One region of the Naumannella huperziae genome, then DNA from elsewhere that is predicted to be linked to it. Evidence: riboswitches for the same ligand, from Rfam matches in the RefSeq annotation. Region 1 holds a riboswitch; the other holds the start of a gene.
The links. Region 1 has a riboswitch for cobalamin ahead of metE (5-methyltetrahydropteroyltriglutamate--homocysteine S-methyltransferase). Riboswitches for the same ligand answer to the same signal wherever they lie in the genome.
Positions count from the first base shown of each region.

Region 2: linked by a shared signal. The riboswitch ahead of ACXDC7_RS04660 (hypothetical protein) and the one ahead of metE (5-methyltetrahydropteroyltriglutamate--homocysteine S-methyltransferase) in region 1 are both predicted to bind cobalamin.

Region 1 covers NZ_JBSXPH010000001.1:289,335-294,553, reverse strand. Annotated here, with positions in the region: gene ACXDC7_RS01390 (ISL3 family transposase) at 58-1,374, shown strand; cobalamin riboswitch at 1,755-1,895, shown strand; gene metE (5-methyltetrahydropteroyltriglutamate--homocysteine S-methyltransferase) at 2,048-4,333, shown strand; tRNA gene ACXDC7_RS01380 (tRNA-Ser) at 4,387-4,474, opposite strand; gene ACXDC7_RS01375 (DUF418 domain-containing protein) at 4,615-5,219, shown strand, end outside.
Region 2 covers NZ_JBSXPH010000001.1:979,526-984,744, reverse strand. Annotated here, with positions in the region: gene ACXDC7_RS04670 (CbiQ family ECF transporter T component) at 1-76, opposite strand, end outside; gene ACXDC7_RS04665 (hypothetical protein) at 127-1,164, opposite strand; gene ACXDC7_RS04660 (hypothetical protein) at 1,164-2,555, opposite strand; adenosylcobalamin-variant (AdoCbl-variant) riboswitch at 2,601-2,674, opposite strand; gene ACXDC7_RS04655 (DUF1643 domain-containing protein) at 2,769-3,251, opposite strand; gene ACXDC7_RS04650 (hypothetical protein) at 3,293-3,937, opposite strand; gene ACXDC7_RS04645 (alpha/beta hydrolase) at 3,913-4,956, opposite strand; gene ACXDC7_RS04640 (DUF3073 domain-containing protein) at 4,981-5,205, opposite strand.

The DNA.
Region 1 (5,219 bases):
GGTCGAGGCCTTCCGAGGATGGAAGTTCTCACACTGCCCATCCAGGAAGACCTCGACGTGCCTGACGCTACCTTCGCGACCCCTGATGTGACGACTTTCTGCCGCCTCGACGAGCTCGGTCTCGTGGTCGTGGGCCAGCAGGTGGAGCCGGACCGCGCGGTGCTCCTGTGCCGCGTCGAAGAGGACGATGCGGCGCGCTGGTGCCGGCGCTGCGGCTGCGAGGGGAGGGCGCGGGACACCGTCACCAGGGAGCTGGCCCACGAACCGCTGGGGTGGCGGCCGACCACGCTGTTGCTCACGGTCCGCCGCTACAAGTGCACCGGCTGCGGGCACGTCTGGCGGCAAGACACCACCCGTGCCGCCGAGCCCCGAGCGAAGCTGTCCCGGACCGCGCTGCGGTGGGCGCTGGTCGGACTCGTCTGCCAACACCTCACCGTTGCTCGCCTCGCCGAGGCTCTCGCCGTCTCCTGGGACACAGCCAACGCCGCTGTGCTGGCCGAAGGCCAGCGGCTCCTGCTGGACGACCCGACCCGATTCGATGACGTGAAGGTGATCGGCGTCGACGAACACGTCTGGCGTCACACCCACCGCGGCGACAAGTTCGTCACCGTCGTCATCGACCTCACCCCGGTCCGCGACAAGACCGGGCCATCGCGGCTGCTGGCCATGGTGGAGGGCCGCTCCAAGGAAGTGTTCAAGACATGGCTCGCTGCCCGGCCCAAGGCCTGGCGCGACGGCCTCGAAGTCGTCGCCATGGACGGGTTCACCGGCTTCAAGACCGCCACCACCGAAGAGCTTCCGCAGGCCGTCGCCGTCATGGATCCCTTCCACGTCGTCCGCCTCGCCGGCGACGCCCTCGACCGCTGCCGGCGCCGGGTCCAGCAAGAACTGCACGGCCACCGCGGCCGCAACACCGACCCGCTCTACAGATCCCGACGCACCCTGCACACCGGCGCCGACCTGCTCACCGACCGCCAGACCCAACGCCTCACCGCCCTCTTCGGGGACGACGACCACGTCCAGGTCGAAGCCACCTGGGGCATCTACCAGCGCATGATCGCCGCCTACCGACACCCCGACCGCACCGCAGGCCGACAGGCCATGAGCAACCTCATCACCAGCCTGACCTCCGGCGTCCCCGCCGCGCTCACCGAGCTCGTCACCCTCGGCCGCACTCTGTCCAAGCGGGCAGAGGACGTCCTGGCCTACTTCGACCGACCCGGCACCAGCAACGGCCCCACCGAAGCCACGAACGGCCGACTCGAACACCTCCGCGGCTCCGCCCTGGGCTTCCGCAACCTCACCAACTACATCGCCAGAAGCCTGCTCGAGACAGGCGGATTCAGACCCCAACTACACCCTCGATTGGGATGAGCCCGCATAGGGGGACAGGGGATCGAGATGTCGCATGAGAGGTCCTTGCTGCGTTGACGTTTCGGGCGGCTGGGCCCGTGGGCCCGGGTGATCGTTCCGGGCGGCGCGACGGGAAGGTCAGCGCAAGGACCCGGAACAGGCGAAGACGGCGGCGACGCCGGCGGTCGTATTGTTGATCATCGTCTTCCTCCCTTCCGTTGGTGACTGACGATCACGCTACGCAGTCGGAGCCGGTGCGGCAATCGATTATTCGGTGTCCGCGGAGTGATCATGCCGCACCCCGGACGATCGGTGTGTTGTCATCGAGGTGCGACTGGTTTCTCCGGGCGGCGCGCCGGCCGGGGACAGTGCGCGGGCGGTGCGAGCCGTCCGGGCGCGAGAGGGAACCCGGTGGGAATCCGGGACTGTCCCGCAGCGGTGAATGGGAACGACCGCCGTCATCGGCACTGGGTGCGAGCCCGGGAAGCGACGGCCAGTAGGAATCCTGCCCATGGCAGGGACGCCCGTGAGTCCGAAGACCTGCCAGCCGTGCCGGGTCCCGAGCGACCCGGCGGCCGACCGCCTCGTGGACCGGGCGTGCGCCGACCAGAACGGCCGTTGCCGAGACGTGCGCCGGCCGCCGCTGGCGTGCGCCCGCGACGAGGCGGCATGACAGCGACGACCGGAGACATCGATGACCGACAACCACAAGATTGGCGCCTTTCGCGCGACCGTCGCCGGGCTGCCCCGGATCGGGCCGCGCCGCGAACTGAAGCGGGCGCTGGAGGCCTACTGGGCGGGCAAGGCCGACGCCGACCTGCTCGCCGGAGTTTCCCGCGATCTGCGCCGCGCCGCCTGGCGCGGGTTGCTGGACGGCGGAGTGGATGCGCTGCCCACGAACACGTTCTCCTACTACGACCAGATGCTCGACACCGCGGCGCTGCTGGGGGCGTTGCCGCGACGGTACGCCGCGATCGATGATGATCGCGATCGCTACTTCGCCGCCGCCCGGGGCACTGACCGGCTGGCGCCGCTGGAGATGACCAAGTGGTTCGACACCAACTACCACTACCTGGTGCCCGAGATCGCCGACGACACCGATTTCGCGCTGCATCCCGAGGCGGTGCTGGACGATCTGGCACTCGCGCGCACCGTCGCCGGGGACCGGTCCGGCGTGTCGCTGCGTCCCGTGATCATCGGTCCGGCGACCTTCCTGTCGCTGGCCAAGCCCGCCCCGGGATCGGCCGACCCGTGGACGCGCCTGGCAGAGCTGGTCGACCTCCATGCCGAGCTGTTGCCCAAGCTGGCCGCCGCCGGCGCGTCCTGGGTGCAGTTCGACGAACCGGTCCTCGCGACCGATCTGAGCGCGGGAAGGATCGACGAGATCACGGCCGCGTACCGCCGGCTCGCGGCCGTTGCCGACCGTCCCGCGATCATGGTCCAGAGCTATTTCGGCGACCCCGGTCCCGCGCTCGGGCCGCTTGCCGCGAGCGGCATCGACGGGGTCGGGCTGGACCTGGTCGCGGGCGGCGTACCCGATGGTGTCGATCTGTCCGGGTTGACCGTGGCGGCGGGCGTGATCGACGGCCGCAATGTCTGGCGCACGGACCTGGATGCCGCCATCGCCACGCTGCACGAGCTGGCGGCACGATCCGGCTCGCTCGCCGTCTCCACCTCCTGTTCGCTGCTGCACGTGCCCTACGGCCTCGACGGTGAGGACGCGCTCGACCCCGCCGTGCGGGAGTGGCTCGCCTTCGGCGCCGAGAAGATCGACGAGGTCGGAACCCTCGCGCGGGCGCTGGCCGACGGCCCGCACGCGGTCGCGCCCCGGTTGGCCGAAGCCCGGCGCGCTGCGGAGCGCCGGTCGGCCGATCCGCGGGTCCGGCGCCCGGAGGTGCGCGAGCGCGTCGCCGCCGCCCGCGCGGGCCGCACCGGACGCAGCGATGCCGCCGAACGCGCGCGCGTCCAGGCCGAACGGCTCGACCTTCCCGCGCTGCCCACCACGACGATCGGGTCCTTCCCGCAGACGCCGCAGATCCGGCGCGCGCGGGCCGAGTACCGCGCCGGGCGGCTCGATCACGACGCCTATGCCCGGGTGATGCGCGGGCACATCGCCGAGGTGATCGAGCTGCAGTCCGGGCTCGGGCTCGACGTGCTGGTGCACGGCGAACCGGAGCGCAACGACATGGTGCAGTACTTCGGCGAGCTGCTCGACGGCTTCGCCATCACGGCGAACGGCTGGGTGCAGTCCTACGGCAGCCGTTGCGTGCGACCGCCGATCCTGTGGGGCGACGTGTCGCGGCCGGCACCGATGACGGTGGAGTGGATCGGGTACGCCCAGTCGCTCACCGACCGGCCCGTCAAGGGCATGCTGACGGGCCCGGTGACGATCCTTGCCTGGTCGTTCGTCCGCGATGATCAACTCCTCGCCGAGGTCGCCGACCAGGTCGCGGTGGCGATCCGCGAGGAGTGCGCGGACCTGGAGGCCGCCGGCACGGTGATCATCCAGGTCGACGAGCCGGCACTGCGCGAGCTGTTGCCGCTGCGCCGGTCCGAGCAGCCGGCCTACCTCGACTGGGCGGTCGGGGCGTTCCGGCTGGCGACCTCCGGGGTGGCCGATGCGACCCAGATCCACACCCATCTGTGCTACTCGGAGTTCGGCGAGGTGATCGAGGCGATCGACGGCCTCGATGCCGACGTGACCTCCGTCGAAGCGGCGCGCTCGGGCATGGAGGTGCTCGGGGATCTGGCCGGTTCGGGCTTCGGGCGGGCGGTCGGGCCGGGCGTCTACGACATCCACTCGCCCCGCGTACCGGAGACGGCCGAGATGACCACGCTGCTGCACCGCGCGTTGGACGTCCTGCCCGCCGAGCGGTTGTGGGTGAACCCGGATTGCGGGCTGAAGACCCGTGGCGAGGCGGAGGTACGCCGCGCGCTGACGAATCTGGTCGCGGCGGCCCGGGAGGTCCGGGCGCGGTGACCGGGCATCGCGAGGCGTTGACCGCGGCCCCGCGGGAGCGGATCGGCCGCATCTGGCGGAGGATAGGGGATTCGAACCCCTGAGGGCGTTAACCCAACCCGCTTTCCAAGCGAGCGCCATAGGCCACTAGGCGAATCCTCCGCCGGGCAGGATAGCCGAGGCGGCCCGGCGGACGCGAACCCGAGGCGGGGAGGCCGAGCCCCGGGCGTTCCCGGATGCCGATGAGCCCGCGGCACGGCAGGATCGCAGACAGCCAGCCGATCGCCGCCCCAGGAGAGCCGATGTCCCGACCGCCCGCCGCCGCGGGGCCCGCCCGTTCGACGCCCGTCGCCGAGCGCGCACTCGCGCCGGACCTGGCCCGCGGGGCGATGCTGCTGCTGATCGCGCTGGCGAACACGCCGTGGTTCCTCTACGCGACGCGGCCGGGCGCCGTTCAGATGCATCCGACACCGGGCAGTGTCGCGGACTCGATCGTCCAGGCGGTGATCATCACGACGACCGACGGCCGGGCGTACCCGATGTTCGCGTTCCTGTTCGCCTACGGCATCGGCCAGCTCTACGCCCGGCAGACCGCCTCCGGCACGCCGCCGAAGCAGGCCCGCCGCCTGCTGCGCGTCCGGCACCTGTGGATGATCGTCATCGGCGCGGCGCACGCCCTCCTGCTCTGGGCGGGCGACATCATCGGCGTCTACGGCCTCGTCGGGCTGGTCCTGGTGCCGCTGTTCTTCGGGCGCAAGGACGCCACGATCAAGGTCTGGTTGATCATCTTGTTCGTCTTCGGCGCGATCATGAGCGTGCTGTCGCTGCTCAGTGGGGCATTCGCCCCGGCCGGGGCCGGGCCCTCGGGCAATCCGATGGCCGAGGCGCGGATCGGGATCAGCGACCC
Region 2 (5,219 bases), 690 kb from region 1:
CCGCGGGATTCAGCGATCGCGGCAGCCAGTAGCGCACCCACGCCGCCCGCGGCGAGGGCCCCGGCCTGGTGTGCACTCCGCCGCCTTCCGGTCGCTTGAGGTCCGATCCGGCAGCATAGCCGCCGCTCAGGGGCCGAACCTGCGCCACAACATGATGCCGCCGCCGACGGCACCCACGCCGGCGACCGCGCCGATTCCGGCAATGGTGCCGACCGGTACGCCGCCGACAACCGTGGCGGTCGGCAGCGGCCGGGCGCCGTCGGCGCTTCCCCGGGCCGGGTCGGTGCGGGTCTCGACCGCGGCCGGCGACGGGGTGGGCGTGCCGGTGGGTGTCGGTGTCTGGCTGGGTGTCGGGGTCCGGCTGGGTGTCGGGCCGGACGTCGGGGTCGGGGTGCGGGCGGCGGTCGGGGTCGGCCGGGGGGACCGGCCCGGGGACGAGCCGCGATTCGGGCTGGGTGCCGCGGTCGTGCGCCGCTCGGGCCGGGCCTTCGGCGTACCCTCGCCGGAATCCTCGCGCCGGCCGCGCTCGCCCTCGGCGACCTCGGGCTGCTGGGCGCGCGGGTCGTTGCCCCGCGGTGCGGGCTCGGTGCGCGGCGCCTGCTTCTCGCTGTTCGGCCGCCGCGGGCTCACTCGCGGCCGCGGGTTGGTCTCGGCGGTTGCGTTCAACGAGAACGACCAGCCCTCGAAGCCGCCGACGATGGCCTGTCGGTTCTTCACCCCCCACTGCGAGTAGGTCCACGACCCGCCGTTGGTGGCATGCCAGTAGGACCAGTACGCCTTCGCGGGCGGGGTGTCGATGCACCGCTCCCGGTAGCCCGGGTTGCCCGTGACGGCGAGCTGCTCGGTGGCCGAGGGGCGCCCGGCGATCCGACAGATGAACTGGTCGCCCCAGCGGCGCACGCCCTCGATGTCCAGGCCGGCCCGCCGGAGCGCGTCCAGTCCGGTGCCGGAGCCGAAGTTCGGCGCGCAGCGGACGATCGTCTGACCGCCGAGGGCCTGGAAGTCGACCACCACCGTGACGCCCTTGGCGTCCTTGCAGTAGCCGGCATAGCCGGCCGCCCGGGCTCGCTGCGGGGCGAGCCAGGCGGCCGCGCCGGTGATCAACAGCGCCAGTACGGCGGCCGCGGCCAGCACCCGGCTCGCGCCGCCTCCCGTGCCCCGCATCAGTGTCGCCGCAGCAGGCGGGCGCCGGCACCGACGGCGAGCAGGCCCGCGGTGAGCAGGCCGATGATGGCCGGAGCGCCGGTATCGGCCAGCGGTCCGGCGCCGGGCGAGGGCGGCGGGGTCGCGGTGTCCGGGTTCGGCGCTGCCGGGGCGCTGGCGGTCGCGTCCGGCGTGGGCGAGACGGTCGGCGGGGCGCCGATGCCCGGCGTCGCGGACGCGCTCGAGGACGGCGGGACGGTCGGGGACGCCGATACGGTCGGGGACGCCGAGGCAGTCGGGGACGGCCACGTGCTCGGGGACGGCGAGGCGCTCGGCGAGGGAGTGCTCGGCTGAGGCGTCGGCGCGGGCCCGCGTCCGAGCTCGGTCAGGGAGACCGGGACGAACGCGAAGATCGCCTGAGCGCTCGCGCGGCGCCACTGGTCGTTTCCGTCGGCGCCCCCCGCGGCAAAGGACTCGGCGTTGTAGGCGATGGCACCGGCATCGCTGCCGGTGTCGAGCTGCAGGCCGGCGACCCACTCGCCGGCCGCGGCGGCGGCCTCGTCCTCGCCTGCGGTGGCCAGTGCGGCGGCGACCAGCCCGGTGCTGTTGGCATTCGCGCCCTCGGTGGAGACCCCGCCGCCGAAGGATCCGTCGTCGCGCTGCTCGGTGATCAGCCAGGCGACGGCTCGCGCCGCCGATGCCGTGGCGTCGTCACCGCCGGCGGCGTACAGCGCCATGATCGCCATCGCGGTCGCGTCGCGGTCGGGCTGCCCACCCGCGGCATCGCAGCCCCGGCCGTCGGGATCGGGGAAGATCACGAAGAAGCCGTCCGCGCACTGCTGGGTGATCAGGAAGTCGACGGCCTCGCCGGGCAGGGCGTCCTCCTCGGCCAGGCCCATCACGATCAGGCTCTGGGCGAAGGTGTTCGCGGCACCACCGGTACGCTCACCGGACTCCAGCGTCGAGGCGACCTGACCGTCCGGTCCGATGGCGTCGGTGGCCAGCCCGACCAGGTCCAGACCACCGAAGTCGGCCGGATCGCGACCGACCGACTGGGCGGCGACGATCAGCTTGCCGACCGATCCGGACGCGTAATAGCCCTCGATGCCGAAGCTGGTGTAGTCCGACGCATTCGCCTCGACGGCGTCGGCGACCTCCGTGACGCGGTCGGCGTCCGCGCCGGCGGCAATCAGCGCCCACAGCGTGTCCACGGTGAGGCCCCAGTCGGTGAACGAAGGATCGAACGACGAGCCCATCCGCCCGTCGTCGAGCTGCCCGTAGAGCCAGTCCGCCGCGGCCGTGGCCTCGGCCTGCCGGGCGGCGGGTGCGGCCTGTGCCGCTGGCGCGACCAGCGCGCCCAGGGTGAGTGCCCCGGCGGCCGTGACGGCGCCAAGGGTCGACAGAATCTTCATTTTTCCTCGTATCTGCTGTCCGCGACAGATCGTCGAAGGTGGCACCCGTCAGGTGGCGATCCGGCTCTACGGTTGCGGGACAGCGCCGGAATCTCACCGGCTTCCCCTGGGCCTGACGGGCTTGGGTTCAGTTGTGGCTCGCGCCGCGCGCAGCATATACCCCGACCGTCGTGACCAGCGGCGCAGATCGATCAGCGACCTGCTCCTGCTGCGTCACCCGCCCTGGTCTGGCGTGGGCGGCAGCCATCGCGTCAGCCGGGTATCCGCGCGGACATACAACGGGTGCCGCGGCTGGCCCGATTTCGTCAGTCCCAGCGCGTCGAGCCGCCCAGCGAAGGCCACCACCTCGCTGACTCGGCCGGGACGCCCGTGCGCGCCCCACGCTGCTACCACCGGACTGCCGGCTCGCACGGCGACGCCGAGCACATCGCGAAGGTGATCATCGTTCTCGGGGCCGACGGGATCGTCGGCCCGCCACAGGTCCGCCGGCTTGGTGGCTCGGTACGCGTACAGGTTGACCACGACGAGACCGCCCAGACCCCACGTCCTGGCGAATCTCATGCAGCGCCGGATCGTCGGATCGTCCTCCTTCGCGTCCGCGGTCGACGGGTTGAGCAGGATGAATGTCGCGTCGGGCCGATCGACATCCCACACGCGAGTGAGTCGGTACCGGTAGCGCCCACACTCCGACAGCACGGCGCCGCTCGACCGTCCGTTGCACGAGATGTCTCCCACCGCTATCTCCTCCGTCGCCGCATCATGATCACAACAGCCGCGCAAGCCACCGCCGCGAGCGCGATCACCCCGACCAGCGTGGCGATGGGCGATCCCGGCGTCTCGCGCGGCTCGGCCGGCGAGGCATCCGACCCCTGATCGGGATCCGCGCCGGGCGGCGCCGGGGCGGCGTTCAGCGCGAACGACCAGCCCTCGGTCGAGCCGGGAGCCACGGTACGCCGGTCCGCCCCGAGCTGGGAGAACTGCCAGGCGCCGCCGGCCTCGGCGTACCACGACGACCAGTGCGCCGCCTCGGGCGGGGTGTTCGTGCAGGTCTCGCGATAACCCGCCCGTCCGCCCACCGTCAGCCGTTGATCAACTCCGGGCCGGCCGTCGATCCGGCAGACGAAGGAATCGCCCCAGTCGGGCACGCCGGTGATCTCGAAGCCCGCGTCGCGCAGCGCCGCAAGGCCGGACTGCCCGCCGGCGTCCGGGGCGCACCGGGTGATCACGTCGCCGCCCAACGCGGTGAAATCGACGACCACGCTGACCCCGTCGGGTTCTCGGCACGCACCCGGATATCCGCCCTCGGCGCGGGCCACCCCGGGCGCGACCAGCCACATGATCAGCGCCGCGAGGATGATCAGTGCGCGGCGACTTCGGCCCACTCGTCCCGCGCAACTTCCGGCGCCGGCTGGGCCGGGGCATAGGCACCGCACCAGCGGGTGATCTCGGCGAAGGTGCGCTCGCGCACCGGCGCCGCCGACAGCAACAGGTCGTGCATCCCGTCGGCGATCCGGGCAACGGTGACCAGCGGGCCGAGCCGCACCGCCCGCGAGGCGATCTGGCGGACGTCAAGCACGATGTCGGACCGCATCATCTCCTCGTCCCAGCTCCGCCGGAAGAGGGTACGCCCGGCCGCCAGCACCAGCACCGGGCAGCCGATCCCGAGCCCCCGGGCGACCCGCTGGTGACCGTTCAGCACGGCCTGCAGCCAGCCCGCCCGGACCAGCGAGATCTCGCCGCCCTTCAGCGTCAGGTCGTAGTCCCACTCGCCGTCATGATCAAGGTGGGTCGCACGGCGGTGGAATCCGGGATCGGGCAGCGGCAGCGGGGTGGTCGGCCGCAGCGTGCTCAGCGACTGCACCATCGGTGGGCCGAGCGTACGGATCGTCTGGCTGCCCTGCAGGTCCAGCCACGGCGAGTTCAGCACGAGCGCGACGAGCGTACCGTTCTCGATCATGGAACGCCGCTCGGCGGCATACAGCGACGCGATCAGCCCGCCCGTCGAGTGACCCATCAGGAGCAGCCGCGGATACTCGCTGGCGATCACCTCGCAGGCGCGATCGAGCTCGACGAAGTACTCGGTCAGGTCGGTGGTGAACCCGAACAACTGCCCCTCGCGATAGCTGCGGCCGTAGCGGCGCAGGTCGATCGCATGGAAGGCGTACCCGTGTCGGGTCCAGTAGTCCGCCAGGTGCCGCTGGAAGAAGTAGTCGTTCCAGCCGTGCACATACAACACGGCGGTACGCCCGGGCTCGCCCGCGTCATCGAGCCGCCGCGCGGCACGCACCAGCGTCGCGGTGATCTCGGTGTCCTCGGGCTCTCCCGGGTAGACCTGTGGCTCGGTGATCGGCAACGACAACTGCTCGAAACCGTCGAGCAGGTCGGGCCGCCATGCCGTCACAGCACGCTCCCGACCGGACCGGCCTCAGCCGGACTGTCGCAGGTCGTCGTCGACGTCGGCGTACTTCGCCGCCAGCTCCGCGTACTCGTCGGGGATGTCGTCTCGCGGATCATCCTCGGAGGGATACGGATCGTCGTCCCGCCCTCCACGAAGTTCCCGCTCCAGCGACTGGAAGTCGGTGTCCACGGGACGGTACTTGAGTTCCCGGGCCACCTTCGTCTGCTTTGCCTTTGCACGGCCGCGCCCCATCTGGGTCGACCCCC